4 regions of the Pantoea phytobeneficialis genome follow, and region 1 is predicted to be linked to each of the others. Evidence: predicted binding sites of a transcription regulator. Region 1 holds the regulator's gene; each other region holds the start of a gene.
What was found. Region 1 encodes PurR, which represses purine synthesis genes. Its sites were predicted from a motif close to CANGCAAACGTTTGCNTG; they were not measured.
Positions count from the first base shown of each region.

Region 2: the regulator PurR is predicted to act here: its motif matches at 4,253-4,270, upstream of purM (phosphoribosylformylglycinamidine cyclo-ligase).
Region 3: the regulator PurR is predicted to act here: its motif matches at 3,729-3,746, upstream of purE (5-(carboxyamino)imidazole ribonucleotide mutase).
Region 4: the regulator PurR is predicted to act here: its motif matches at 2,995-3,012, upstream of guaD (guanine deaminase).

Region 1 is NZ_CP024636.1:1,903,484-1,911,144, reverse strand. Features, by position in the region: gene gloA (lactoylglutathione lyase) at 1-170, shown strand, start outside; gene rnt (ribonuclease T) at 282-950, shown strand; gene CTZ24_RS08915 (Grx4 family monothiol glutaredoxin) at 986-1,318, opposite strand; gene CTZ24_RS08910 (C40 family peptidase) at 1,682-2,467, shown strand; gene cydH (cytochrome bd-I oxidase subunit CydH) at 2,530-2,619, opposite strand; gene purR (HTH-type transcriptional repressor PurR) at 2,905-3,930, shown strand; gene punR (DNA-binding transcriptional activator PunR) at 3,927-4,838, opposite strand; gene punC (purine nucleoside transporter PunC) at 4,947-6,149, shown strand; gene cfa (cyclopropane fatty acyl phospholipid synthase) at 6,458-7,606, shown strand.
Region 2 is NZ_CP024636.1:3,014,212-3,021,872, reverse strand. Features, by position in the region: gene bepA (beta-barrel assembly-enhancing protease) at 1-968, shown strand, start outside; gene arsC (arsenate reductase (glutaredoxin)) at 971-1,318, shown strand; gene hda (DnaA inactivator Hda) at 1,315-2,022, opposite strand; gene uraA (uracil permease) at 2,110-3,393, opposite strand; gene upp (uracil phosphoribosyltransferase) at 3,465-4,091, opposite strand; gene purM (phosphoribosylformylglycinamidine cyclo-ligase) at 4,333-5,373, shown strand; gene purN (phosphoribosylglycinamide formyltransferase) at 5,370-6,008, shown strand; gene CTZ24_RS13995 (T6SS immunity protein Tli3 family protein) at 6,127-6,870, opposite strand; gene CTZ24_RS13990 (T6SS effector phospholipase Tle3 domain-containing protein) at 6,873-7,661, opposite strand, start outside.
Region 3 is NZ_CP024636.1:1,141,055-1,148,715, forward strand. Features, by position in the region: gene ybbP (putative ABC transporter permease subunit YbbP) at 1-1,937, shown strand, start outside; gene purK (5-(carboxyamino)imidazole ribonucleotide synthase) at 2,074-3,138, opposite strand; gene purE (5-(carboxyamino)imidazole ribonucleotide mutase) at 3,135-3,644, opposite strand; gene lpxH (UDP-2,3-diacylglucosamine diphosphatase) at 3,776-4,492, opposite strand; gene ppiB (peptidylprolyl isomerase B) at 4,492-4,986, opposite strand; gene cysS (cysteine--tRNA ligase) at 5,207-6,592, shown strand; gene ybcJ (ribosome-associated protein YbcJ) at 6,704-6,916, opposite strand; gene folD (bifunctional methylenetetrahydrofolate dehydrogenase/methenyltetrahydrofolate cyclohydrolase FolD) at 6,916-7,661, opposite strand, start outside.
Region 4 is NZ_CP024636.1:2,195,007-2,202,667, forward strand. Features, by position in the region: gene xdhB (xanthine dehydrogenase molybdopterin binding subunit) at 1-81, opposite strand, end outside; gene xdhA (xanthine dehydrogenase small subunit) at 71-1,513, opposite strand; gene guaD (guanine deaminase) at 1,510-2,838, opposite strand; gene CTZ24_RS10240 (hypothetical protein) at 3,823-4,164, shown strand; gene ydfG (bifunctional NADP-dependent 3-hydroxy acid dehydrogenase/3-hydroxypropionate dehydrogenase YdfG) at 4,768-5,514, shown strand; gene CTZ24_RS10250 (YnfA family protein) at 5,556-5,885, opposite strand; gene CTZ24_RS10255 (DUF1283 family protein) at 6,016-6,351, shown strand; gene CTZ24_RS10260 (DUF1161 domain-containing protein) at 6,404-6,697, shown strand; gene CTZ24_RS10265 (MDR family MFS transporter) at 6,766-7,661, opposite strand, start outside.

The DNA.
Region 1 (7,661 bases):
ATGATGTTGCTGCCACCTGTGACCAAATCCGTCATGCCGGTGGCAAAGTGACGCGTGAAGCCGGTCCGGTTAAAGGCGGCACCACGGTTATTGCGTTTGTTGAAGATCCCGATGGTTATAAAATCGAGCTGATCGAAAACAAACATGCCGGACACGGCATCGGCAACTAACCTGTTGCAAGGTCAGCCTGTACTTTTACCGGCTGACCCACCTCTCCTGCTGCACCCTCCCGCAATTTTTGCCATAATGCGCGCTGCCCCATTTATTGCTATGAGATCCTGATGTCTGAATCGAACGCCTTAAACGCTCTCCATCAACGCTTTCGCGGCTTTTATCCCGTGGTGATCGACGTCGAAACTGCCGGTTTTAATGCCAAAACCGATGCCCTGTTAGAAATTGCCGCCACTACTCTGAAGATGGATGATGACGGCTGGCTGCATTGTGATGAGACGCTTCATTTCAACGTTGAACCTTTTGAAGGCGCGATTCTTAACCCGGAAGCACTGGCATTTACCGGGATTGATCCCAGCAACCCGTTGCGTGGCGCAGTGAGCGAGTATGATGCGCTGCATGCCATTTTTAAGATGGTGCGCAAAGGGATGAAAGACAGCCATTGTAATCGTGCGATTATCGTGGCGCACAATGCCACCTTTGATCACAACTTCCTGATGGCGGCTGCGGAACGCGTGAGTCTGAAGCGTAATCCATTCCATCCGTTTGCCACTTTCGACACTGCGGCATTAAGTGGATTGGTATTGGGTCAGACGGTGCTGGCAAAAGCCTGTAAAGCGGCAGGGATGGATTTTGATAGCACCCAGGCGCATTCCGCCCTGTACGATACCGAACAAACCGCCATCCTGTTTTGCGAGTTAGTGAACCGTTGGAAACGTCTGGGGGGCTGGCCACTGGCGTTCAGTGACGAACTGTCGGAAGAAGACTCCGCCGAGTGACCAAAAGAAAGGCCGACGACTGTCGGCCTTAACGCTTATTCTGCTTCTTTATACTTCTCAGCAGTTTCTTTAATCAGCGGCTGAAGTTCACCACGCTGGAACATCTCGACGATGATGTCGCAACCACCGACCAGCTCGCCATCAACCCACAACTGTGGGAAGGTCGGCCAGTTGGCATATTTTGGCAACTCGGCACGAATATCCGGGTTTTGCAGGATATCAACATACGCGAAGCGCTCACCACAGGCAGACAGAGCCTGTACCGCTTGTGCAGAGAAACCGCAGCTTGGCAGTTTCGGCGAACCTTTCATGTACAGCAGGATCGGGTTTTCTGCGATCTGGCGCTGGATTTTCTCAACAGTACTCATTTTTGCCTTCCTTAATTCCTCACTTCGTGTTTGTTTATTGTAGCGATTTCACCCCCGCACTAAAACGGGATTTTGCGGTTCAGGCACATCAATCGCCATGTTTGTTAAGTTCCGGTGCCATAAATAACATTTTCATATCATGATTAAGCATGAACCGATTAATAATTAGCAATATATCTGCTGGGTTAACCAGCTGAAATCGCTCATTTTTGCCCCATATCAACTCTGCTAACACATTAATAGAAAAATGCCTTACCTTTTAGAAAAAAACTGGATTAGAATCATCTCGGTGCTGATCGTTGATCAGATTTTTCTAACATAGCTGCGGGCTGTTTCTTCAGACTGCTTAACCTGTACCGGACTATGCGTTTACTCATTACGCTTTTTATGCTGGCTTTCGCCCAACTGTTTTTTAATGTGGCTTCTGCGTCACCGCATGCGCCCATCAATGCCAGTTTGCATAACGCTGAGAAAAAAAGTGCGCGCGAAGATGAGCGTCGCAAGCGACGTCCGGTAAAAACCAGCACCAAAAAATCCCGTCTTGCTACCAGTGTTCAGAAGCTAAAGCTGAAAAAACAGCCGAAAATGGAAACGGCGCTGCATAAAACCCGCAGCAAGAAAGCCCTGCTGAAATCACCGTCAAAAAAATATGGTCACCAACGTCTGGCAAAGAGAAGCGCGAAGCAGGACGATGACCGCGATTTGACCACCATCAAGATGAGCAATTCTCACCGTCAGCGCTATCAGAAAGCACGCGAAACCGCGATGAACAAGCTGATGGGGCAGATTGGTAAACCATACCAATGGGGTGGCACTTCACCGCATACCGGTTTCGATTGCAGCGGTCTGGTGTGGTACGCCTACAAAGACCTGGTCAAATATAAATTCCCGCGCACCGCCAACGAAATGTATCACCTGCGGGATGCGGCACCGATTAAGCGCGATATGCTGGAGAAAGGGGATTTGGTGTTCTTCCGCATCAATAATCGCGGCACTGCCGATCATGTCGGTGTTTATCTTGGTAATGGCAAATTTATCCAGTCGCCTCGTACCGGTAAAGATATTCAAATCAGTGCATTGGGTGAGGATTACTGGCTGAAACACTACGTCGGGGCACGCCGTATGATGACCCCCAAAACTATCCGCTAAAAAACGCCCGATACCCGATAAAACAACAAGCCGGACCCTGATTTTCAGGTCCGGCTTTTTTATTAATGAAGGATCGCGGTGAAGCTGAACACGATAATCATTAGTAGCGCGCCCACAGTGGTAAACAGCGCCAGTTTCAGGTCTGTACTCATCACAACTCCTTAGTCACAATAAATGAAGGGTTATCGTAATTTTCTCACAGCCTCCGGCAAAAATCTCGTCTTATCCGCGCCAGCTTGCTAGAATCGCCGCCTTTCGTTGCGCAACAGATTTTGCGCACGCTGTGTTTGCGGCAAGTTAAAGCGTTATTGACCAGGTGTTAATGTCTTTTTCTTCGCCATTCGCCCCGAAAATCGGGGCGCAAAACCATTAGCAGACGCAAACGTTTAACAATATACTTATCAGTTAGTTGCGATAAGCCCGGGAGTACCATTTTCATGGCAACAATTAAAGATGTGGCGAAACGCGCCGGTGTCTCCACCACCACGGTTTCGCATGTCATCAACAAAACGCGTTTTGTCGCGGAAGAGACGCGTAACGCCGTATGGGAAGCGATCAAAGAGCTGCATTACTCGCCCAGCGCCGTGGCGCGCAGCCTGAAAGTCAACCACACCAAAACGCTGGGGCTGCTGGCCACCTCCAGTGAAGCCCCCTATTTTGCCGAGATTATCGAGGCGGTGGAAAATCACTGTTTCGATCGCGGCTACACGCTGATCCTGGGCAATGCGCATAACGACCTGCAAAAACAGCGCGCATATCTGTCGATGATGGCGCAGAAGCGTGTCGATGGCCTGTTGGTGATGTGTTCAGAATACCCTGACGACCTGCTGACCATGCTGGAAGAGAACCGTAATATCCCGATGGTGGTGATGGACTGGGGCGCATCGCGTGGCGATTTTACCGATACGGTGCAGGACAATGCGTTTCAGGGCGGCTATCTCGCCGGGCGTTACCTGATTGAACGCGGTCATCGTGACATTGGTGCCATCCCCGGACAAATGGAGCGCAACACCGGCGGTGGCCGCCATGCCGGTTTCATGCAGGCGCTAAATGAGGCAGGCATCACCGTGCGGCCCGAGTGGATTGTGCAGGGCGATTTTGAACCGGAATCCGGTTATCAGGCGATGCAGCAGATCCTCAATCAGAAGCAACGCCCGACTGCTGTGTTCTGCGGTGGCGATATCATGGCGATGGGCGCGATCTGTGCTGCGGATGAAATGGGTCTGCGGGTCCCGCAGGATATCTCAGTGATCGGCTATGACAACGTGCGCAACGCACGTTATTTCACGCCGGCGCTGACCACCGTTCATCAACCCAAAGCTCAGTTAGGTGAAAAAGCGTTGGAAATGCTGCTGGATCGTATCACCAGCAAACGTGAAGAACCGCAAACCATTGAAGTTCAGCCAACGCTAATTGAACGCCGTTCAGTCGCTGACGGCCCGTTCCGCGACTACCGCCGCTAGGTTTCCGTTTCGCTCAACCATTCATAGTTGAGCGTTTCGGCATCGCCGAGATAACTCAGCAACCAACCCAGAGCTGGCGAGTTCCGTTGTTCCGACCAACTGACGCAGCATGGGCTATCCGGGAACGGCGTGGGTAACGGTAACTCGGTTAATGCTCCGCTATCCAGTAATGGCCGGGCTAAATGGCCCGGCACCATCCCCACGCAAAGTCCCGCCAGCAGGCAGTCGACGCCGGTTTCCCATTCCGGCACCACCAGCCGGCGTTGATTATCCAACGTCCAGGTCATGCGCCGCGGCAACGCCCGCGAAGTGTCTTCCAGCACCAGAGAAGGCCAGGCCCGCAACGTCTCGTCATCCAACAAGGTACTTTTTGCCAACGGATGATCGGGGCTGACCACGCAGCGCCAGTTCAACGCGCCCATATCCTGAAAGGCAAAACGCCCACCGACCGGGATCGCCTGAGTGGCCCCAATCGCTACATCGACCCGCCCATCGGCCAGTGCATCCCAGACACCATTAAACACTTCATAACTGATAATCAGCTCCATGTCGGGAAAGTGGCGGTAGAAATCCTTCACCAGTTGTCGGGTGCGATGAGGTTTAACGATGCAATCCACCGCGATACTCAGCTGACCACGCCAGCCATTTGCCAACTGCTGGCACTGCCGCCGCGTCGCCAGCATTTTTTTGATAACACTACGCCCTTCCCGGACAAAATGCTCCCCGGCTGCCGTCAGCACCACTTCCCGATGCTGACGTTCGAACAACGGCACCGCCAGCCAGGTTTCGAGCTGCCGTACCGTGTAGCTGATGGCAGAAGGCACCCGATGTAACTCTTGTGCTGCCGCACTAAAACTACCGCTGCGGGCCACCGCATCTACCACTTCAAGCGCATATTCAGACCACATATTTTTGCCTGCAAATTTTTTGATAGCACCGCGCAAATATTAGCGTTTCACAAAACCTGGTGCACGCTTTTACACTCCTCCGCGTTTTCCTGTCTAAAGAGAATTACCATGTTGTCATCAAAAGGATTTCTGCCTTATCTTGCTTTACTCAGCATGCTGGGCTTTCTTGCTACGGATATGTACCTGCCGGCATTCGGTGCCATGCAGCAGGATTTTGCTACCGCCCCCGGTACCATCAGCGCCAGTCTGAGTCTGTTCCTTGGTGGTTTTGCCTGTGCGCAGGTCTTCTGGGGACCGCTGTCAGATCGCTTCGGACGTAAACCGGTTCTGCTGGCGGGATTAGCGATTTTTGCCCTGGGTTGTCTGGGCATGCTGTGGGTGAGCGACGTCCGTTTGATGCTGGCGCTGCGCTTTGTGCAGGCGCTGGGTGTTTGCGCTGCCGCTGTTAGCTGGCAGGCGCTGGTGGTGGATCGTTATCCGCAAAACCAGGCCAACAAAGTTTTTGCAACCATTATGCCGCTGGTCGCCTTGTCTCCGGCGCTCGCCCCGTTACTCGGTGCCTGGCTGATGGGCCATTTTCACTGGCGTAGTATCTTTCTGCTGCTGACACTGATAACCCTGGTGTTGCTTATTGGCACCCTGCGTCTGGCGAATCCCGTACGAGCCGACACCATGCGAGCGCCGCAGCCTGGCTGGCTGACGCTGCTGGTATCGCGTACTTATAGCGGCAACGTATTGATCTACTCTGCCTGTTCCGCCAGCTTTTTTGCCTGGTTGACCGGCTCGCCCTTTATCCTCGCCGATGCCGGTTTATCACCGGCAGATATTGGCCTGAGTTATGTGCCGCAAACTATCGCCTTCCTGATCGGTGGATTTGGCTGCCGCGCGCTGCTGAATCGTTTTCAGGGGAAACAACTGCTGCCGTGGTTACTGGTGATCTACAGCCTGAGCATTCTTAGCCTGTTTGCGGTTACGCAGCTTTCCGCCCCCGCGCTGTGGGCATTGCTGTTGCCGTTCTGTGGTATGGCGCTGGCAAATGGGGCTATCTATCCGATTGTGGTCGCCAGTGCCCTGCTGCCCTTCCCCCAGGCAACAGGCAAAGCTGCTTCATTGCAAAATTTGCTACAACTCGGATTATGTTTTGTCGCCAGCCTGGTCGTTTCCGCTGGATTACAACAAGCGCTGCATAGCACCAGCCTCGTGATGCTCGCTACCGTTGCACTCGCCTGGGCCGGTTTCGGTTGGCAACGTACGGCAAACGCACAAAGTGATGTTGCTCACAACTCCTTAGCCTGCGAAGATAATCACTGACGCAACAACTTTAGTTAGCATCCTAACGATAAGTCGTTGAATATTGACCCACGTAAGCATATACTGCGTGGGTCAGCAATTCTGTAACAAATCAATAACATGAATGTATTACTATTAAGCGACTCTGTCGCTGGGATGGCGTCTGCACGATATTCTCCCCTGTGTTGTGCCAGACATTTCTATTCAGATTCATACCTCTGTAAAACGTCGGATATCTGGCGCACGGATTTTCCGTGAGTTCTCTCACAAGCCTGGAGAAATTGACTATTCTTTTCTCAGGTTGAAATCGGAAAGGTGATGGAGAAGCTATGAGTTCATCGTGTATAGAAGAAGTGAGCCTTGAAGAAAACCACTGGTTTCGTATCGCCCATGAATTACTGGAACGGGCTGATATTGCCATTAATGGCACTCGCCCCTGGGATATTCAGGTTAAGCATCCGGATTTTTTTAAACGGGTCCTGCAAGAAGGTTCATTGGGCTTAGGTGAAAGCTATATGGACGGTTGGTGGGACTGTGAAAATCTCGACATGTTTTTCCACCGCGTACTGAAGCACCACCTGGATCAACAATTACCGCATCATTTTAAAGACACGTTGCGTATCGCAGCCGCGCGTCTGACCAATTTACAATCGAAAAAACGCGCCTGGATTGTCGGTAAAGAGCATTACGATCTTGGAAACGACCTGTTTTCTCTGATGCTTGATCCCTTTATGCAGTACTCCTGTGGTTACTGGAAAGAGGCCGAGACGCTGGAACAGGCGCAACAAGACAAACTCGATATGATTTGCCGCAAGCTGCAACTGAAACCCGGCATGACATTGCTTGATATTGGTTGTGGTTGGGGTGGACTGGCAGAGTTTGCCGCACGCAATTATGGCGTGAAAGTGCATGGTGTCACCATTTCGGCAGAGCAACAGAAGATGGCACAGGAGCGTTGTGCCGGTCTGGACGTCACCATTCTGTTGCAGGATTATCGCGACCTGAATCTGCAAGTTGACCGTATCGTTTCAGTCGGCATGTTCGAACATGTCGGTCCCAAAAATTACGCGACCTATTTTGAGGTGGCCGATCGTAATTTGAAGCCGGACGGTATTTTCCTGCTGCATACCATTGGGGCAATTAAAACCGATATGAATGTTGACCCCTGGATCGATAAATATATCTTCCCGAATGGTTGCCTGCCCTCCGTACGCCAGATTGCTAATGCCAGTGAGTCACATTTTGTGATGGAAGATTGGCACAATTTCGGCGCGGATTATGACACCACGCTAATGGCCTGGCATGCGCGTTTTCTTGACGCCTGGCCGCAGCTGGCAGAAAAATACGGTGATCGTTTTAAACGCATGTTCAGCTATTATCTCAATGCCTGCGCTGGTGCATTCCGCGCGCGTGATATTCAGCTGTGGCAAGTGGTTTTCAGCCGTGGGGCTGAGGGCGGCCTGCGCGTCGCGCGTTAACCTCCCTTTTGTAGCGGCGTGACTAATCACGCGCTTTTAAAACAGCGCGATAAAT
Region 2 (7,661 bases), 1.1 Mb from region 1:
CGATTCTGCTGGCTATTGCTAACCCGCAAGCGGGTATGGCCGGGTTAATGGGCACCCTCGCCGGGACCCAACAGGGTATGATCAGCTTTACGCAAGCGAATGAACAGGAGGCCGATCGCATCGGCATTCAGGTGTTGCAGCGTGCCGGGTTTGATCCCCAGGCGATGCCAAATTTCCTGCAAAAACTGGCTGACCAGAGCCGCTTCTCTTCCAAACCCCCGGAAATTCTGCTGACTCACCCCCTGCCCGATAGCCGCCTGGCGGATGCGCGCAACCGCGCGAACCAGATGCGACCGGTGGTGGTGCAATCATCGCAGGATTTTTATATGGCGAAGGTACGCGCACTTGGCATGTATTCCACCGGTCAAAACCAACTGACAGATGACCTGCTCGATCAATACGCCAAGGGCAATACCCGCGAACAGCAGGCTTCACAATACGGCAAAGCGGTGCAGTTTTTGCAGGCGAAAAGCTTTGAAAACGCGAAGAAAATCATCTCCCCGATGCTGACTAAACAACCGGATAATGTCTGGTTTCTCGATATCATGAGCGACATCGACATCGGTCTGAATCAGCCACAACAGGCCATCAAGATGTTGAGCAGCGCCAAGGGCAGCAACAGCAATCCGGTAATTCAGCTCAACCTCGCCAATGCCTATGTCGAAGCCAAACAACCGGCCAATGCCAGCCGTATTCTTCATCGTTATACCTGGTCGAATCCCAACGATCCTAACGGCTGGGATCTGCTGGCGCAGGCATCGGCAGCCCAGGGTTTACAAGATGAGGAGTTGTCGGCACGCGCGGAGGGCCTGGCGTTAAATGGTCAGATGGATCAGGCGATCAGAGCGCTTAGCAGCGCCAGCGCCCAGGTGCCGCTCGGTAGCCTGAAACAGGCGCGTTATGACGCGCGCATTGATCAATTTAGAGAGCTGCAAAAACGCTTCCAACAGTATCAAAAAGGATCTTAATCATGGTGACCATTTATCATAATCCACGTTGCAGCAAGAGCCGCGAGACGCTGGCGCTGCTGCAACAGCAGGGAGTGCAGCCGGAAGTGGTGCTGTATCTGGAAACACCGCCTGATGCGCAAACGCTGAAAGCGTTGCTGAAAAAACTGGGTATGACGAGTGCACGCGAGCTGATGCGCCGCAAAGAAGATCAGTATAAATCGCTGGGGTTAGCTGAACCCGGTCTTAGCGAGGATCAGCTGATTCAGGCGCTGGTTGAGCATCCCAAACTGATCGAGCGCCCGATTGTGATCAACGGTGAACAGGCGCGCCTTGGCCGCCCGCCCGAAGCGGTGCTGGAGATTATTTAAAGCCCCAGCGCTTCTTTAACAAAGGGAATGGTGAGTTTACGCTGCGCGCTGATGGAGGCGCGATCCAGTCGATCCAGGGTTTCAAACAGAGTACGCATTTCGCGGTCGAGGCGTTTCAACAGGAAACGCCCGACATCCTCCGGCAATTCAAAGCCGCGGATCCCGGCACGCAATTGCATCGCCTGCAACTTGTCGTCATCCGACAATGGCTGTAAACGGTAAATCTGGCCCCAGTCGAGACGTGATGCCAGATCCGGCAACCCGAGATTGAGCTGGCGCGGCGGGCGATCGCCGGTGATCAACAGACGGGTTTTGCCGATTTCCAGAATGCGGTTATAGAGATCAAAGATCGCCATCTCCCACTCGGCGTCCCCGGCGATGCACTCGATATTATCGATGCACACCAGTGCCAGATGCTCCATCCCTTCCAGCACTTCCGGTACGAACCAGGTGCGTTTGTCCAGTGGGACATAGCCGACCGCTTCACCGCGTGCCGACATTTCGGCACAAGCAGCGTGCAGCAGATGGCTGCGGCCACCACCTTCGCGCGACCAGAAATAGAGATAGCTGCCGTGTTGTTGCACCAGCGCCCCCTGAAGTGCAGCTAACAGGGACGGATTTTCCCCAGGCCAAAAGCTGGCAAAGGTTTCGTCATCAGGTAAGTAAAGTGGCAGTGAAAGCTGTGCCGGCGTGTTCAGAAGCACCTCAGCGTATGAACGGGCAGAAAACGGGGCAAGTCTATCACGATCCTCGCCAGAGATGAACCGGGCTTCCCTGCCCGGCAAACGCGCTTAGGGTTCGCGTTGCTCTTCAGCATCCAGAACCACTTCTTCCGGACGTAACAAGCTAATTACGCGGAAGATCAGGCTGAGTGCCACGCCAACAATGGTCGCCAGCGCCATACCTTTCAGCTCGGCGGCACCGATATGCACTTTGGCACCGCTGACGCCGATGATCAGGATCACCGAAGTGAGGATCAGATTCTGCGCTTTGTTGTAATCCACTTTGGATTCAATCAGCACACGAATACCTGAAGCACCGATCACCCCGTACAGCAGCAGTGACACGCCACCCATCACCGGCACCGGAATCGCCTGAATCGCGGCGGCCAGTTTGCCGACGCAGGAGAGCAGAATCGCCAGGATTGCCGCCCCGCCGATCACCCAGGTGCTGTAGACACGGGTGATCGCCATGACGCCAATGTTCTCACCGTAGGTGGTGTTGGGGGTTGAACCAAAGAAACCGGAGATCATGGTGGAAAGGCCGTTGGCGAACATGGAACGATGCAGGCCCGGATCGCGGATCAGATCTTTTTTCACGATATTCGCCGTCACCACCAGGTGACCAACGTGCTCGGCGATCACCACCAGCGCCGCAGGCAGAATGGTCAACATCGCCGCCCACTCAAAACGTGGCGTATAGAACGTCGGCAGTGCAAACCACGGCGCATTCTCAACCGACGCCCAGTTTACGATGCCCATAAAAGAAGAAAGCGCGTAGCCAACCAGCACACCAATCAGAATCGGGATAATGGCAAAGAAGCCACGGAACAGCACGGAGCCAAACACGGTAACACCCAGCGTCACCAGCGAAATAAACACGGTGGTGCCATCAGGTGAGGTGCCCTCAGCAGGCAGCAAACCAGCCATATTGGCCGCCACGCCCGCCAGCTCAAGGCCGATAACCGCCACAATCGCACCCATTGCCGCAGGCGGGAACATCACGTCCAGCCAGCCGGTGCCCGCCTTTTTCACTATCAGGGCAACAACACAGAACAGGAAACCGCAGAGGATGAAGCCGCCCAACGCGACTTCATAGCCCAACGGTAACAGCAGCAGGACCGGAGAAATAAAGGCGAAGCTGGAGCCGAGATAAGCCGGGATTTTCCCTTTACAGATGAAGAGATACAGCAGCGTCCCTACCCCGTTAAACAGCAGCACCGTGGCCGGGTTGATGTGAAACAAAATCGGCACCAGCACGGTTGCGCCAAACATGGCGAACAGATGTTGCAGACTGAGTGGAATGGTTTTGAGTAGCGGCGGTCGTTCGCTAACGCCGATGGCGCGACGAGTCATTCAGTGATCCCCTTGAGTTGTGTGGTGCATTTTTGCCAAAAAAAAGCCGACTCTCTGGCCGGCTGCTTTATTTATTTGGTTCCGAAAATCTTGTCGCCGGCATCGCCGAGACCAGGAATAATGTATCCCTTCTCGTTCAGGCCTTTGTCGATTGAAGCGGTATAGAGTTCAACGTCCGGATGCGCTTTTTCCAGCGCGGCAATACCTTCCGGTGCCGCCACCAGCACCAGCACCTTGATGCTGTTACAACCGGCTTTTTTCAGCAGGTCGATAGTCGCGATCATCGAGCCGCCGGTTGCCAGCATCGGATCCACCACCAGCGCCATGCGCTCTTCGATGTTGGAAACCAGTTTCTGGAAGTACGGTACCGGTTCCAGCGTCTCTTCATCACGGTAAACGCCGACCACGCTGATACGCGCGCTCGGTACATGTTCCAGCACGCCTTCCATCATGCCCAGACCGGCACGCAGAATCGGTACGACGGTAATTTTTTTGCCTTTGATTTGTTCGATTTCTACCGGGCCATTCCAGCCTTCAATCGTAACGCGCTCGGTTGCCAGGTCGGCAGTGGCTTCATAAGTCAGCAGGCTGCCAACTTCTGACGCCAGTTCGCGGAAGCGTTTAGTACTGACATCATGCTCACGCATCAGGCCCAGTTTATGTTTGACCAGCGGGTGTTTGACTTCCACGATCTTCATGATTGTTCTCCCGGAATTGAGTTGAGCTAAAAAAAAATCGCGGGATTATACCGCCTTTTTCCTGCTGCGCCATATGTCATTGGTCAATACAACGCCTTCCACCATCTGAGATTAAGGATTAGCGAAAAAGCGGTGCCGTGCAAAGGGGGCGTGAGATGGGACTCGCAAACGTTTGCCTGCGCTGGTAGAATTACGCCGCTTTATTTTAACCACCAACCGCAACTCGCGTGGGGATTCCGCAGTGACCGACAAGACCTCTCTCAGCTACAAAGACGCCGGTGTTGATATTGACGCAGGTAACGCTCTGGTTGACCGCATTAAAGGCGTAGTGAAAAAGACCCGCCGCCCGGAAGTGATGGGTGGACTGGGGGGCTTTGGCGCGCTTTGTGCGCTGCCGCAGAAATACCGCGAGCCAGTGCTGGTCTCCGGCACCGACGGCGTCGGCACCAAGCTGCGTCTGGCGATGGATCTTAAGCGCCATGACAGCATCGGTATCGATCTGGTGGCGATGTGCGTGAACGATCTGGTGGTGCAAGGCGCTGAGCCGCTGTTCTTCCTCGACTACTATGCCACCGGCAAACTGGATGTCGACACCGCTTCCTCGGTGATCACCGGTATCGCTGAAGGTTGTTTGCAATCAGGCTGTGCGCTGGTTGGCGGTGAAACCGCAGAGATGCCTGGCATGTATCACGGCGAAGATTACGACGTGGCGGGTTTCTGCGTCGGCGTGGTGGAAAAATCAGAGATCATCGACGGCTCGAAAGTGCAGGATGGCGATGTTCTGATCGCGCTGGGTTCCAGTGGCCCGCACTCTAACGGTTACTCGCTGGTACGTAAGATCCTGGAAGTCAGCCAGACTAACCCGGAAACCAAACAGCTGGAAGGCAAACCGCTGGCCGATCATCTGCTGGCACCGACCCGCATTTACGTGAAAAACATCCTGAGCCTGATCGAACAGGTTGATGTGCACGCCATTGCGCACCTGACCGGTGGTGGCTTCTGGGAAAACATTCCGCGCGTACTGCCGGATAACACTCAGGCGGTGCTGGAAGAAAGCAGCTGGCAGTGGCCGGCAGTGTTCAACTGGTTGCAGCAGGCCGGTAATGTTAGCCGTCACGAAATGTACCGCACCTTTAACTGTGGCGTGGGCATGGTGATTGCGCTGAGCGCAGCCGAAGCTGATAAAGCGGTACAGCTGATGACTGACGCAGGTGAGCAGGCGTGGAAGATTGGTGTGATCAAAGCGTCTGATTCTGAAGAGCGTGTGGTTATCAACCCATGAAAAAACTGGTTGTACTGATCTCCGGCAACGGCAGCAATCTTCAGTCCATCCTTGACGCCTGCGCAAGCGGGCGTATTAACGGCAGCGTGGCTGCCGTTTTCAGTAATAAATCCTCAGCGTTGGGTTTAACCCGTGCGCAGGAAGCCGGTGTGCCGACTCATGCGCTGGCTGCCAGTCAATTCGCTGACCGTGAGGCCTTTGATCGCCAGCTGATGCAGGAGATTGATGCTTACGCCCCTGATTTGGTGGTGCTGGCGGGATATATGCGTATCCTCAGCCAGGCATTTGTCGCGCATTATCATGACCGTCTGGTCAATATCCACCCTTCCCTGTTGCCAAAATATCCCGGTCTGCATACCCATCGGCAGGCACTGGATAATGGCGACGCAGAGCATGGTACTTCGGTGCATTTCGTCACCGATGAACTGGATGGCGGGCCGATTATTTTACAGGCGCGCGTACCGGTGTTTGCCGATGATACGGAAGAGGATGTTACCGCCCGCGTGCAGCACCAGGAACACGCCATCTATCCGCTGGTGATTAGCTGGTTTGTGGAAGGACGTTTGCAGATGCGCGAGGGTGCGGCCTGGCTGGATGATCAACCGCTGCCACCGCAGGGCTACGCTCACGATTGATCTCAGATTCAATACTGGCTTCGCGCGATAAATCGCGCCGCTACCGTATTTGCAACCCTCCGTAGCGGCGCGATTTATCGCGCTTGTTTTTTGTGCCGCGAAAATGGCGCAGCGACATTCATAGCCCGGCATTCAGGTCGCATTTCATATGCGTCCAGCCCTGATAATTTTTGACTTCAGGTATCCGGTCCGGCAGGTTCTGGAAGTTGGTGTAATACTGGTTTACCGAGCGATGTAAAATGCGCGGATCGATATATTCACGGCCCCATAATGATGTATCCAGGCCTTCAGCCGGACGTATGGCATCGATATGGTGCGGTATTTTTCTTCCCCTGAACTCCACAACATAATCCACACCTGTTCCGCCGGGTTGCAGACGCGGGTCATCGAAAGGGTGAGAAGACATATAAATACGGCCCTGTCTGGTCAGCAGAAACCCCTGGTCGTTGATAATCGTGGCAGAGACAATGTCATCATATTTAGGTGCATTAGAACCATTGTCCTCTTCACCTTTAATTGACGCATTTTGCCAGGTTTTTCCGTAGTCTTTGGAAACCACAAATCCTGCTTCACCCCAGTTAGGAACCGCTATATATCGTTCAGAGGCATTAATATAGGGTTTGGTAAAAATTCGGTAAAACTGAGACCATATTTCGCTCCGAATGCCTCGTTGCTGATCCACGAACCAAAGTTCTCCCTCACAATTATAACCTTTCAGCTCCAGCCAGCGGTGGTCATCAAACCGGTACACTACCTGTACCGGTTTCTGGCGTGGTTTTAACAAGTTGTGCTGACATCCGCTAATCATGAACAAAGCAACAACCACTATCGTTGATGTAAATCCTTTTATATATTTCAGCATCATTAAAACACCATTTTTTGGCCGGTGGAGGGGATATCATAATGACTGGCCGGTTCCGGCATATCCCACTGAGGTAACGGGATCTCTTTATGATGAAATTCTCCAGGTCGAGCCGGATCAATTTTGGTTGCGGGATGGTATTCATTAACGACGCCAAATTCACCTTTTGGTAAAACATCATTGGGCTTATTCATGAAACGCTTCGTTTTCTTTTGGGACAACTCGCCAGATTTGTAATAAGTCTTAGTATCCTCATCCGGATTATACTTATGCCGCCAGTCGGCCAGCTTTCTCAGCCGTAGCCAGAATTCCGGATCCTCAAACGCCATACAGTTACCAATCGCCAGGTCATACGCCACCGCTTTTTCCTGTACATTCGGATCCATCACAATGGCCGAGTGCTGACTGAATTTGACCGGGTCACCATATTTCGCCATCTCTTCAATTTCCTGGTCGGTTTTGTTCCGCAACAACCGATATTCCATACGCTGCTGAGAACCAATAACCCGGCCGCCGGTAAACTGCGTTTTGTAATAATAATTCACCGCACTCAATTCATTTTCAGTGAGTACATGCCCCGGTTGCATAAAATAGGCGTGTAGCTCCAGCACCGGCCGGGTTTCTTTTACCTGCCATACGCCCTCGTGGGCTCGGGCGGAATAATCGATATAGCGATCCTCTCCCGCAATACCGGTTTTAAACTTCATCTCCCCTTCATTGCTGCTGCCCATCATGGTCAGTTCAAACACCTGTGGCAGCGCTTCGGCATTGATAGTTACACCGCTGTGATG
Region 3 (7,661 bases), 760 kb from region 1:
CTGACGCGGGTTTTAACCCTTTTCAGACCGCACCGCGTTTGCTGATGAACCTGGCGGATGTGGAGAAAACCGGCGCGATCCAGCCCGGCAGCCGGCTGAGCTGGCGCTACAAGTTCTCAGGTGATCCTGCTCCGCTGGCGCGCTACGATAACTGGATCCAGCCGCAGCTCAAGGCGGATCAACGCTGGATTAGCGTGGAAAACTCAGAAGATGCACTGGGGCGATCGATGCAGCGCGCGCAGCAATTTTTGTTGCTCTCCGCCTTGCTGACTTTGCTGCTGGCGATTGCGGCGGTGGCGGTGGCGATGAGCCACTATTGCCGCAGCCGCTATGATCTGGTGGCGGTGCTGAAGACCCTCGGTGCGACGCGTAAGGTGCTGCAACGTTTGATCATCGGTCAGTGGCTGGCGGTATTGCTGATGGCGGCGGTGGCGGGTAGCGTGCTGGGACAGGGCATTGAAATCATCCTGCTGGCGATGTTGAAACCGGTGCTGCCTGCGGCACTTCCGGCGGCCAGTTTCTGGCCGTGGTTGTGGTCGTTGGGGGCGATGTTCGTGATCTCGCTGCTGGTGGGGATACGTCCTTACCGGTTATTGCTGGCAACCCAGCCATTACGTGTGCTGCGTCGGGATGCGGTGGCGAATGTCTGGCCGTTGCGCGTCTATCTGCCAGTGATGGCGTTGGTGGTGATTGGCCTGCTGGCGTTGTTGATGGGCGGCAGCAAGATGTTGTGGGCGTTGCTGGCGGGTGTGGTGTTGCTGGCGTTGTTGCTGGCGTTACTGGGCTGGGGCACTTTGCTGCTGTTGCGACGTCTGGTGGTGCGTAACCTGGCGCTGCGACTGGCCATCAACCGGCTGTTGCGACAGCAGGCAATGACCCTCAGCCAACTGGCGGCGTTTTCACTCTCCTTTATGTTGCTGGCGTTACTGCTGGTAATGCGCGGCGATCTGCTTGATCGCTGGCAGCAACAGTTGCCACCGGATAGTCCCAACTATTTTCTGCTGAATATGACGCATGAACATGTGCCACAGGTACGTGATTTCCTGCAATCGCATCAGATCAAAGCGGAGACTTTCTACCCGATTATCCGCGCCCGACTGACGCAGCTCAACGGTAAGGATGCCGATCCGAATATGGATAACGCCTTGAATCGTGAGCTGAATCTGACATGGCAGGCGGAGCGTCCGGACCACAATCCGCTGGTAGCGGGGAGTTGGCCGCCGCGTGTCGGGGAAGTGTCGGTGGAGACTGAGCTGGCGGATCGTCTGGGGGTGAAGCTGGGTGACACCTTAACTTTCAGCGGCGATACCCAGCAGTTCAGCGCCAAAATTACCAGCCTGCGTAAAGTGGATTGGGAGAGTTTGCGGCCCAACTTCTTCTTTATCTTTCCGCCGGGGGCGCTGGATGACCAGCCGCAAACCTGGCTCACCAGTTTCCGTATGGCGAATAACCCTGCCTTGCTGGCGCAGCTCAACCGGGCATTCCCCACCCTGAGTTTGCTGGATATCGGCAGCATGATGCGCCAAATCGGCCAGGTGCTGGCGCAGGTGAGTCAGGCGCTGGAGATTATGGTGGTGTTGGTGACGATCTGTGGCGTGCTGCTGCTGCTGGCGCAGATTCAGGTCGGGATGCGTCAACGACGTCAGGAGCTGGTGGTTTATCGCACGCTGGGTGCCAGCAAACGACTGCTGCGCGGCACCCTGTGGTGTGAGTTTGCCTTGCTCGGCGTGGTATCCGGGGTTGCGGCAGCACTGGGCGCGGAGGCGGCATTGTGGGGGTTGCAGCGCAAAATCTTCGATTTTCCCTGGGAACCGGACTGGAGCCTGTGGCTGGCGCTGCCGATCACCGGGGCGATTTTGCTGTCGTTGTGCGGCGGCTGGCTGGGGGTGCGTTTGCTGAAAGGGAAGGCGTTGTTCAGGCGGTTTGAGGCGGCGTGATCGCCTGGTCGACATGCCTCCTGGTGTAGCGGCGCGATTTATCGCGCGCCTTTGACCTTGACGCAACAGTCAAAATTCGCGCAATAAATTGCGCCGCCACGGAAGGGTAAGGTCGCCATTGCTGGCGACCTTATAATTACAGCTTCTCTACGGCCCAGGCGATACCGCTGGCATACTCCGCCGGCAGCAATGGCACCAGCGCATTTAATGCCGCGGCCAGACGACCCTGGTCGCTGTCGGTCAGATTGAGGTGGCCGACTTTACGTCCCGGACGCACTTCTTTCTCGTACCAATGCAGATGTACCAACGGCTGATGCAGCCACGCCAGATTCACATCCGTACCAATCAGGTTGACCATTACCGAAGGTGCATACACCACCGGCTGCGGCAGCGGTAAACCCAGCACTGCGCGCAGATGCAGCTCGAACTGGCTGATGGAAGCACCATTCTGCGTCCAGTGTCCGCTGTTGTGGACACGCGGTGCCAGTTCGTTGATCAGCAAGCCCTGCGGCGTAACGAAGCACTCCATCGCCATCACACCGACGTAATTCAGCTCATGCATGATCGCGCTGAGCATCGCTTCGGCCTGTTGCTGCTGCGCCGCATCGGCTTGTGGGAACGCGACGCTGGTGCGCAGGATCCCTTCCTGATGCAGGTTATGGGTCAGCGGATAGAAAACGGTGCTGCCATCCTGACCACGCGCGCCAACCAGCGACACTTCACCGCTGAAGTTGATGCCCTGTTCAACGATGCATTCACCGTAGCATTCATCCGGCAGGGTGTCGGTTTCATTGGCGCGCAGACGCCACTGACCGCGTCCGTCGTAGCCGCCGGTGCGGCGTTTGACGATAGCCAGTTCGCCAAGCGAGCTGAACACCTGCGGCCATTCGCTTTTATCCGCCAGCAGTTGCCACGGTGCGGTGGCGAGGTTCAGTTGATCGAGCAACTGTTTTTGCGTCAGGCGATCGGCCAGACGCGGGAAAATATCGCGGTTCACAAAGGCCGGATGGCTTGCCAGTTCACGCGTCAGCGCGGTTTCAGGCCAGCGTTCAATTTCCGCCGTGATCACGCTTTGTGCGATCGGCAGCGCAGAAGGTTCTGCATCCAGCCCGACCGGATAAACGGCAATGCCCAGCGGTTCACCCGCCTGGCGCAGCATACGGCCTAACTGACCATTTCCCAGTACGCAAACCGGCTTCATGCATCCCCCCGCGGATCCGGGTTGTTCAGCACTTCGTCAGTCTGGGTCTGACGCCAGTTGGCGAGGCGAGTTGCCAGCGCGCTGTCGTGAATTGCCAGAATCTGCGCGGCCAGCAGAGCAGCATTGGCGGCACCGGCTTTACCGATTGCCAGTGTACCTACCGGAATACCACGCGGCATCTGCACAATCGAGTAGAGGCTGTCGACACCGCTTAAGGCGGCGCTTTGTACCGGGACACCCAGCACCGGCACCAGGGTTTTGGCGGCCAGCATGCCCGGCAGATGGGCTGCACCGCCAGCACCGGCGATAATCACCTGGAAACCATTTTGCGCGGCGTTTTCGGCGAAGCTGAACAGTTTGTCCGGCGTACGGTGAGCAGAAACCACTTCCACATGGAAGGGGACATCCAGGCTGTTAAGAATTTCCTCGGCGAACTGCATGGTAGCCCAGTCACTTTTGGAACCCATGACGATGGCGATACGAGCCGGGGCGGCGTTGGATGACATGCGGTCAACTCCTGTGAATATACAAACGAACCTGGCCGGGCGGGCAGGTGAAGAAGGGCACAGAGAATAGCATGAGATGGCAGTAAGGAAAACGGTTGCGTGGCCGGAAAACGGGCAAGATTGCCCGTTAATCAGAACGGAAATTCGCTAAGCCTGACGCCATCGGCGTCGACCTGAATCATCGAACCCTGTTGATGCCAGGCACCCAACACTACGCGCTGGGCATTTTCACCCTGTAAAACAAAATCATGGATCGCCGGGCGATGGGTGTGGCCGTGGATCAGTAGCCGCACCTGTTGGCGGGCCATGGCATCCATCACCGCCTGCTGGTTCACATCCATGATGCTCAGGGATTTGTGTTGATTGGCTTGTTTGCTGTTGGCGCGCATTTTGGCAGCGATACGCATCCGCAAGCTGAGCGGTAAGGCCAGAAACAGCTTTTGCAGCCAGCGCTGGTGCACTTTAGCGCGAAAGCGTTGATAGCCTTCATCGTCGGTGCACAGGGTGTCGCCATGCATAATCAGCAGACGTTTACCGTACAGGGTTAACACCTGTTCCTCTGGCAACAATGTCATGCCGCTGGCACGCGCAAAACGCTGACCGAGCAGAAAATCGCGATTACCGTGGATAAAGAATGTCGGCACCGGCAGGGCCTTGAGCGCATCGGCGATTTGCTGATGCAAAGGGTTGGGATCGTCATCGCCAATCCAGGCTTCGAACAGATCGCCAAGGATGTAAAGCGCATCGCATTGATGCGCTTCCCGCTGCAAAAAATGCAGAAAACCGGCAGTGATTGCCGGTTCTTCTTCACACAGATGAAGATCTGCGATAAACAGCGTGCGCGACATTACTCGCTAACGGTCACTTTCTGGATGACTACGTCATCTTTCGGCACGTCCTGGTGCATGCCGCTGCGGCCGGTGGCTACCGCTTTGATTTTGTCGACCACGTCCATGCCTTCAACCACTTCTGCGAACACGCAGTAACCCCAGCCTTGCAGGCTTTCGTCGCGGAAGTTCAGGAAGTCGTTGTCTGCCACGTTAATGAAGAACTGAGCCGTCGCCGAGTGCGGAGCCTGAGTACGCGCCATCGCCAGGGTGCCACGGGTGTTTTTCAGGCCGTTGTTGGCTTCGTTGCGGATATCTTCTTTAGTTGCTTTCTGCTTCATGCCCGGCTCAAAGCCGCCGCCCTGAATCATAAAGCCGTTGATCACACGGTGGAAAATGGTGTTGTCGTAGAAACCTTCACGACAGTAATCCAGGAAGTTCTTTACGGTTGCCGGCGCTTTGTCATCGAAGGTTTTAATCACGATATCGCCGTGGTTCGTCTGGAAGGTGACCATCATTCTCGTCCTGTAAAGGTTGTCGTCGGTGTCGATTGCCGCGCCTGCCTCAGAGCAGCGGGCATTTTTGTAGACGCATCTTATATCACAAATTGTGATGACGCGTCAGCAAGGCAGCGACAGTTGCTATGCTGGCGTCGCGCTGAAGTAAAAAATACGGCACAATACGCAGCTAGCCTGGAAAGGCCTTTCCCGCACACGTTAAATACGGAACCGTTCAATGCTAAAGATTTATAACACCCTGACGCGACAGAAAGAGGAATTCAAACCCATTCATGCTGGCGAAATCGGCATGTACGTGTGCGGCATCACGGTGTACGACCTCTGTCATATTGGCCACGGACGTACTTTTGTGGCGTTTGACGTGGTAGCGCGTTACCTGCGCTATGTCGGTTATAAGCTGAAGTATGTGCGTAACATCACCGATATCGACGACAAAATCATCAAACGTGCCAACGAGAATGGCGAAAGCATCGAAACCCTGACCAATCGTATGATTGGTGAAATGCATAAAGATTTTGCTGCGCTGGGCATCCTGCCGCCCGATCTGGAGCCGCGTGCGACGCGTCATATCGACGAGATCATCGAGCTGGTTGGCCGCCTGATCGAACGTGGGCATGCCTACGTAGCCGACAATGGCGATGTGATGTTTGATGTACTGAGCGATAAAGATTACGGCGTGCTGTCGCGTCAGGATCTGGAACAACTCCAGGCCGGTGCGCGCGTTGAAGTAGCCGAAGTGAAGCGCAACCCGATGGATTTCGTGCTGTGGAAGATGTCCAAAGCCGACGAACCCGCGTGGAACTCACCGTGGGGCAACGGGCGTCCGGGTTGGCATATCGAATGTTCGGCGATGAACTGCAAACAACTCGGCACCCATTTTGATATCCACGGTGGCGGTTCGGACCTGATGTTCCCGCATCACGAAAACGAGGTGGCGCAATCCACCTGTGCGCACGATGGCCCGTATGTTAACTACTGGATGCACTCCGGCATGGTGATGGTTGATCGCGAGAAGATGTCAAAATCCCTCGGCAACTTCTTTACCGTGCGCGATGTGCTGCAACATTACGATGCCGAAACCGTGCGTTACTTCCTGATGTCCGGCCACTATCGCAGCCAGCTCAACTATGGCGAAGATAACCTTAACCAGGCACGCGCGGCGCTGGAGCGTCTCTACACCGCATTGCGTCATACCGATGTCAGCGCAGTGGCTGCCGGTGGCGAAGAGTTCGACGCGCGTTTTCGTAGCGCGATGGAAGATGACTTCAACACGCCGGAAGCCTATTCGGTGCTGTTCGATATGGCGCGCGAAGTGAACCGCCTGAAAGCGGAAGACAAAACCGCGGCGAATGCGCTGGCGGCAAAACTGCGTCAGCTGGCGGATGTGCTGGGTATTCTGCAACAGGACCCGGAGCAGTTCCTGCAAAGCGGTGCGCAAGCCAACGACGATGAAGTGGCTGAAATCGAAGCGTTGATTAAGATGCGTAACGATGCGCGTAAAGCGAAAGACTGGGCGCAAGCTGATGTGGCGCGCGATAAATTGAATGCGCTGGGCATCGTGCTGGAAGATGGCCCGCAGGGCACAACCTGGCGTCGTAAGTAACGAAAAAAGGGCGAACTTTGATGTTCGCCCTTTTTATTTCAGCTTAGTAGCGGCGCGATTTATCGCGCTTTTTAGAAGCAACAGGCGCGATAAATCGCGCCGCTACGTTTTTTAAGCCACCACGGTAATGCGTTGGCCGGCAAATTCTACCGTCTGACCGGCAAGGATTTTGCAGCGCTTACGGGTTTCGATCGCGCCATCAACGCGCACTTCGCCTTCGTCGATCACCGCTTTGGCCTGTGCGCCGCTCTCCACCCAGCCTTCGAGTTTCAGCAAATCGCAAAGATCAACATGTGGGTGTTTACCCAGAGAAAACGTCGCCATTATGCGTTCTCCTCATCGTGGTACTCTTCGCACGCTTGCAGGGTGTTCTGAATCAGGGTGGCGACCGTCATCGGGCCAACGCCGCCCGGCACAGGGGTGATGTAGGAAGCGCGTTCTGAGGCTGCTTCGAAATCCACATCGCCAACCACTTTGCCGCTTTCCAGACGGTTGATACCGACATCAATCACAATCGCGCCCGGCTTGATCCAGTCGCCCGGAATAAAGTTCGGTTTACCTACTGCCACGATCAACAGATCGGCATGTTCGATATGGTGACGCAGATCTTTGGTGAAACGGTGGGTCACGGTGGTGGTGCAACCGGCCAGCAGCAGCTCCATGCTCATCGGACGGCCAACGATGTTGGATGCGCCAACCACCACAGCATTCAGGCCGTAGGTATCGATGTTGTAGCGCTCCAGCAGGGTGACAATACCGCGCGGGGTGCAGGGACGCAGCTTCGGCGCGCGTTGGCACAGACGGCCCACGTTGTAAGGATGGAAACCGTCGACGTCTTTGTCCGGCACGATGCGTTCCAGTACCTTGACGTTATCGATGCCTGCCGGGAGCGGTAGCTGCACCAGAATGCCATCGATTTCGTGATCGTTGTTCAGCGCATCGATCAAATCCAGCAGCTCGGCTTCGCTGGTGGTTGCTGGCAGATCGTAAGAACGGGAAACGAATCCCACTTCTTCACAGGCGCGGCGTTTGCTGGCGACATAGATCTGCGAAGCGGGGTTTTCCCCCA
Region 4 (7,661 bases), 290 kb from region 1:
ACGCCCGACACCGCTTTGTATACCGGCGTCAAACTGGGTTTTTAACAGGGTTTCATTCAGTTGCGGGCGATTATGAGACATAGCGCGTCACCTCTGCGATGGTCAGTTCGCCGCTGGCCTGTGCGTAGTAGCGACGCAACAGATTCCGCGCCACCTGCAAACGGTAGGCAGCGCTGGCGCGGAAATCACTCAGCGGCTGGAAATCCTGGCTCAGGGCGGCGCAGGCCGATTCGATAGTTGTCAGGTCAAACGTGGCACCGTTGAGCACCGCTTCAGCATTGAGCGCACGTTTGGGGGTGGCCGCCATGCCGCCAAACGCAATGCGGACATGCTGCACCGTGCCGTCCTCAACGTGAAGGTTGATGGCGGCAAAAATTGCAGAAATATCGTCGTCGAGGCGTTTGGATACCTTCCAGGCGACAAAGTCAGGTGACGCTGTCACGCGAGGTATGATGATAGTGCGAATAAACTCGCCGGGTTGCAACACCGTCTGGCGATAACCAGTAAAGAACTGATCCAGCGGCACTTCCCGACACTGTTCCCCCTGCTGTAATTCGAGTCGGGCATTCAGCGCCAGCAGCATCGGCGCAGCATCACCAATCGGCGAAGCGTTGCCAATATTGCCGCCCAGCGTGCCCTGATGACGAATTTGCAACGAGGCAAAGCGTTCCAGCATACGGCTGAACGCCGGAATGCGTGCTGCGAGAAATTGATAGCATTGATGCAGTGACGCCCCTGCGCCCAGACGCCAGTGCGCTTCATCTTCGCTGCATACCTTCAGCTCTGCGACCTGCTCCAGCGCGATCAACAGCGGAATCTGCTGATATTGCTGGGTAATTTGTAACGTCAGGTCGGTGCCGCCCGCCAGCAAACGCGCGTGCGGATGTTGTTGGTAGAGGGCTGCCAGCTGATCCAGGGTTTTTGGCACCAGGCAGCGGTTGCCGTTGGCTTCCAGTATCTGCACCTCGTTGCTGACCAACGCCTGTAAGCGTTGCACCACGCTGGCTTCGCTCTGGCTGAAGTTGTCGCAGACCGGCTGCTCACAGGCCTGCTGTGCCGCATCCATAATGGGCCGATAACCGGTGCAGCGACACAGATTGCCCGCCAGCGCCTGTTCCGCCTGGTGCCGGTCCCAGCCGTGGCTGTTTTTCTGTAATGTGAACAACGACATAACAAAACCTGGCGTGCAGTAGCCACACTGCGAACCGTGACAATCGACCATTGCCTGCTGTACCGGGTGCAGATCGCCCCCCTGGCGTAAATCCTCGACGGTAATCAGTTGCTTGCCTTGCAGGCTGCTGACCAGCGTCAGGCAACTGTTCACCGTCTCATAATGCATGCGTCCATCCATCACCTTCCCCAGCGTCACGGTGCAGGCACCGCAGTCGCCCGAGGCGCAGCCCTCTTTGGTGCCACGACGTTGCTGATGATTACGCAAATAATTCAATACGGTGAGGTTCGGATCGAGATCGCGTTCAGTCACCAGTCGATTATTGAGCAGAAACTGAATCATGCCGCTTTTACCCCGCTTTCCCGTTGCCAGACCGGCTGACCATTGACCCAGGTCTGCGCGATATTGCGATCGTCACCCAGTGTCATCAGCACAAACAATTTTTCCCAGATATCTTTGCTGTTGGCGTAACGCAATTGCTGCAACGCTGAAACAGCGGGGTCGAGCACCACGAAATCCGCCTCTTTACCCGGATTGAAGTTACCGATGGCATGATCGAGATCCAGCGCATGCGCTCCGCCGAGCGTGGCATGATAAAAGGCTTCGCAGGCGCTGAGTTTATAGTGCTGAAGCTGGCCGACTTTGTAAGCCTCACCAAGGGTTTGCAATATGTTAAAGGTGGTGCCAGCACCGACGTCAGTGCCGATCCCCATCCGTACGCCCTGCTGCCAGCAGCGTTTGATGTTAAATAACCCGCTGCCGAGAAACAGGTTGGAGGTCGGACAGAAAGCAATTGATGAATCGGTATCGTGCAGGCACTGCCATTCATGGTCATCCAGATGCAGACAGTGGGCAAACACGCTGCGTTTGCCGGTGAGCTGATGCTGGTGATACACATCGAGATAGCCGTCATGCTCCGGGAACAGTTCTTTGACCCAGGCGATTTCCTGCGGATTTTCGCTCAGATGGGTGTGCAACCAGGTGTCGGGGAACTCTGCCCGTAGCTGCCGGACTTTTTCCAACAGCTGTGGCGACGATGTCGGGGCAAAGCGTGGCGTCAGCGCATAACTCAGACGGCCACGATTATGCCAGCGTTCAATCAAGGCGCGGGTTTGCAGGTAGCTTGCCTGCGGGGTTTCGGTCAGATAAGCCGGTGCGTTGCGATCCATCATCACCTTACCGGCAATCAGACGCATATTGAGCTGCTCTGCGGCGCTAAACAATGCTTCCACCGACTGCGGATGCACGGTACCAAATACCAGCGCGGTGGTGGTACCGTTCGCCAGCAGCTGATGCAGAAAGAACGCTGACATCTGTGCCGCATGATCGGGACAGTGGTACTGGCTCTCGACCGGGAAAGTGTATTGGTTCAGCCATTCCAGCAGTTGCTCACCAAACGCCCCTATCATCTCGGTTTGCGGATAGTGAATGTGGGTATCGATAAATCCCGGTACGATCAGTTTGCCGCGCAGGTCGATCAGCGTGGCAGGGTTGATGCGCGACTGTGCGCTTTCCCAGCTCTCCAGGCTGACAACTTTTCCGTCGTGCAGCGTCAATACACCATCTTCGAGGTAGCGCGCCTGATCAGCAATGGTATCGGGTTGTTGTGCCACGCCGGTAAAATCAAAAAAACTGGCGCGCAGCGTGGTTTCGGATGCAAAAGGCATAAAGTAGTTCCTTGCGTTATCTTTGTTATGGCAGGTGATGGCCTTTAAGGAGTTTTGCAAACACCATGCCAACACAAATAACTTATTTTTATGTTTATATTCAATATATTAGGTTGTTATAAGGGATTTCTATGGCAGCATGCCCAGGCAACCGAATGCGCAAACGGTTGCCATGCTTCGCAATCGGTTGCGATTTAACAACCGCCGGTGAGACGGGCTTTTTGTACCCTTTGCGTGGCAATGATTTGTGCCATATTGGTGCGGTTGTGCGCTGAAATCGTGCAGGTGGAATTAAGCAAAGCCTTTGGATGGCCAGAGGGCTTGTGCTGATGGTACGGAAACATTTCTGGACAAAGTCAGTTGTTAAAATTTCTTAAAGTCACGTTACAATGAGTATCTACAGAACTGATGTGCTCAATGCTTTTTTGAATGGATGGAAGTTTCAGTTTAATGGAGGAAATCATTCAATGTTCCGCATCACACCCGGTTTTTTTATGGAAAATCGCTCAGCATTATCTTCATGAAAGAAGCCTTCTAAATTCTCAACAGCACAATGTCAGTGCTCTTGTCCCCTCACTCAACCAATGGTTACCGTTTTACAAAATCGACTCAGACCTCCGACTCGCACACTTTCTGGCACAGTCTTGTGTTGAAACTGCAAACTTTTCATCGCTGACGGAAAGAGCCAGAAACGGCGGTAAGGAGTACGAATACAACACCGCTGTTGGTCGGGCGCTCGGTAACAAATATCCGGGTTGGACGTATTCTCCATGAGGATTTGGTTAATCACCCTGGACTGGTTTCATCTAATCCTGATGTAGCCGTCAGGACTGCCTGTGAATTCTGGCACAAGCGACACGTAAACATACCTGCCGACCGAGATGATTTCAAAGCAGTAACCTATGCCGTTAACGGTGGTTATAACGGACTTGTTGAGAGGAAGCGTGCACTTGATCGGATCAAGAATGAGATGGGTATTTGACAATGTTAAAATTTAAATTTGTTTTCTCTTTAGTTTTTCTGCTCTCGGCTTTCAGCTCATACGCAGCCGGACAACAATCGTCAATGACGTGTAAAGATACGGCTCTTAAAGATGCAAAAAAACTCCTGTCTTTTTATCGGGATAATGATGACCGAATCTCTATAGACAACAAAGTAACTCCGCTGGAGAAAGTGAGTAATCCTCAGAATCCATCACAAAAATTCGATGTATTAGAAGCGTGGGGTTATATCTACAAAGGCAAATACAGAATGCGTTTCAGTTACTATTCCGACCTTGATTGCACGCTCATGGGCGAAGAAATTCTTGAATACGCAGATTTGTAACAATCAGGCTTCCCGACGGCTTTATCGAATATCATCCAAAAAAAACCCGCTTGCGCGGGTTAATAACATGAAGCAGTGATTAGGGTTGGTACTGAAAAGCTCACATATAATATGAAAGCAAAGCGTGTCACATTCGCGTATCACACGCCTTTAATTTGAATCTGTTTTATGCCGATAATTTTGATAAATATCAATTGCACAACTCCATGTTAAATATAGATATTCTCATTTGACGCCCAATGTTAATTATATTCCGGCTGTTCAATTCGATAAAGATATTGGCTATCCACATTTTAACAATTTCAGAATGAGTAACGTATCGCCTTACAGCGCATACATCAGCCCTGTGACACTTATGCGTGATGGATGTACCTGTCCAACATGCAACATGCAACATGCAACGTGACCCAGATGGGCCATGAAAATGCACAGATGGTTTATGATGTTTAAGGTTCATGGATTTTGGCGTTAAGCGGCGATCAGGTCGCCATGCTTAACACCTTGCTGGCAGTTTTGTTTTGCCCTCTTTCGAATTTTAGGTGGATTTTTCCAATTTGAATCAATAGATTAATTGTGACACGCAATCGTTTAAGGAACAGTGAGATGATTATTTTTGTTACCGGTGCGACGGCCGGTTTTGGTCAAAGTATCACCCGCCGCTTCATTGCTACAGGTCATAAAGTGATCGCCAGCGGACGCCGCGTTGAGCGTTTGCAGGAATTGAAAGACGAACTGGGCGACAATCTCTACACCGTACAACTGGATGTGCGCAACCGTGCCGCTATCGAAGAAGCTATCGCCGCACTGCCGGCTGAATGGCGCAATATCGATGTGTTGGTCAACAATGCCGGTCTGGCGCTCGGTATCGAACCCGCGCATAAAGCCAATATCGAAGATTGGGAAAATATGATCGACACCAACAACAAAGGTTTGGTGTACATGACGCGCGCCCTGCTGCCCGCTATGGTGGAACGCAACGTTGGCCATATCATCAACATTGGTTCGATTGCCGGAAGCTGGCCGTATGCCGGTGGCAACGTCTATGGTGCAACCAAAGCCTTTGTGCGCCAGTTCAGCCTGAATTTACGTACCGATCTGCACGGCACCGCGTTGCGCGTCACCGATATCGAACCGGGTCTGGTGGGCGGTACGGAGTTTTCTAATGTGCGTTTCAAAGGTGACGACGGTAAAGCCGATAAGGTTTATGAAGGGACTACCGCACTGACCGCCGAGGATGTCACCGAAGCGGTATACTGGGTGGCGACGCTACCGAAGCACGTCAATATCAACACGCTGGAAATGATGCCGGTGACGCAAACCCTGGCGGGTTTGAAGGTACATAAGGACTAAAAATACCTGGCGGCGCGATCAATCGCGCCGCTACGCGAAACTCAGGCCCGTCCCCAACCCGCGACAATAATCAGCATGCCGCTCAAGGCAATCAACGCCCCGGCCCAATCCCACGGGCTGAGTTTTACCCCATCCACCACACGTAGCCAGATCAACGCGGTCAACACATAAACGCCACCGTAAGCGGCATAAACGCGACCACTGGCCGCCGGATGCAGGGTCAGCAACCAGACAAACAGCATCAGGCTGGCCGCCGCAGGCAGTAACAACCATGCTGTCGCGCCCTTCTTCAGCCATAACCACGGCAGAAAGCACCCAACAATTTCCGCAATCGCAGTTAAAAAAAACAGCAAGGTGGTTTTCACCAGCATAAAAAGTCTCTCAGAAGTCTCAACAAATGCCTCACCGCTGGTGAGTAAAGAAGCAGCGATGATATACTACCGGGCATTGTTGTTACAGCCACCATCGCGATGGTGCTGGCGTTAACTAAAGGAAAAGACGATGAAAAAATTGTTTCCCGCACTGCTTGCAGCGGTACTGACTTCCAGCGTTTTGCTGGCTGCCCCACTGGCTTCAGCGCAAACCGATCGCCTGATCATTGAAAACGGCAACAGCGCGTCCAGCAATGAGGCGGCACGTCAAAGCAAGGAGCAATGGAATGACACCCGCAACCTGCGCAATAAAGTGAATACCCGCGTCGAGAAAGAGTTTGATAAAACCGATAAAGCGTTTGATAGCCGTGATGCCTGCGAGAAAAGCTACAACGTTAACGCCTATTGGGAACCCAACACGCTGCGCTGCCTTGACCGTCGCACCGGTCGTATCGTCACACCATAAGTTGCTGACGCTGCTATAGTTATCAAGGGAGTTCAAACCAAAGGAGTGTGTGATGAAAAAGCGTCTTGCCGTGATGTTGCTGTCCCTGCTGGCGTTACCGATGCTGGCGCAGGCCTCCTGCGAAAGCGTTAAAGCAGAGATCAGCAAGAAACTGGTCAGTAACGGGCTGGCTGAATCGGATTTTACACTGGAGATCGTCCCTAACGATCAGGCCGACCAGGCGGGTGGTCAGGTGGTGGGCCATTGTGAAAATGACACCCAGAAGATTGTCTACAAGAAGCTGAGTCGCGACGCACAAAGCAACGTCCCGAATGATGCTGGCAGCTCACACGATACACCACAGTAAACGATCGTAGCGGCGCGATTTATCGCGCGTTTTTTCCTGCAATGCGAACTAAATTGCGCCGCTACGGATTAATCCTCGTTCTCCGGCCGCTGGTGCGGCATCAGCCAGGCGATCCACAGCGTCAATGCGGCAATCAACAACGCCACCACGAAAACCCAGTGCAATGAGCTGGCAATTTGCGTAATCCATTCCTGTAAAGTGCCGTGTGGTAACGCCTGGCGGCTCTCGTGCGACATGATTTTTTGCATCGGATCGCTGGCCTCCGGTAAGCGCCGCATCAGATTGTAATTCAACACCGCCCCCATCAACGCCGTACCAATCGCCGATCCCAGCATCCGGCTGAACATGATTGAGGCAGTGCAAATACCGCGAATTTCGTAATGCGCGTGATTCTGTACCGAGACCAGAAAGGTCGTGCTGGTCATCCCCATGCCGGTACCGATGACAAAGGCTGTCAGCCCCGCCTGCATCAGCCCGCTGTCGGCGCGCAGCAACAGCAATAAGGCGCTACCGGCAATCAGCAGCAATGCGCCCAACTGCGCGGTAAATCGGTAAGACGTGACCAACATCAAACGACCACTCAGGGTGCTGGCAAGCGGCCAACCAATTGACATCATTGCCAGCGCACTGCCCGCCTGCAACGGCGTACCGCCAGTAATTCCCTGAATCCAGGTTGGCAGAAAGGCACTGATCCCCATCATCGCTGCGCCAATGATCAGATTTCCGGCATTCCCCGCCACAATCAATCGACTGCGCCAGATAGCCAGCGGAAACAGCGGCGCGCTGGCGCGTTGTTCATGACGTTTGAGGAACACAGCGGCGATCAATGCCAGCAGCAGAAATAGCAGCAACCAATAGCCCAGCACTTCGGCCTGCAATAAGGCGATTAACAGCGCGCTGACGCTGATCATCAACCAGGCACAGCCGGTTATATTCAGCGAACTGTGCTGCCGCCGTTCCCGCG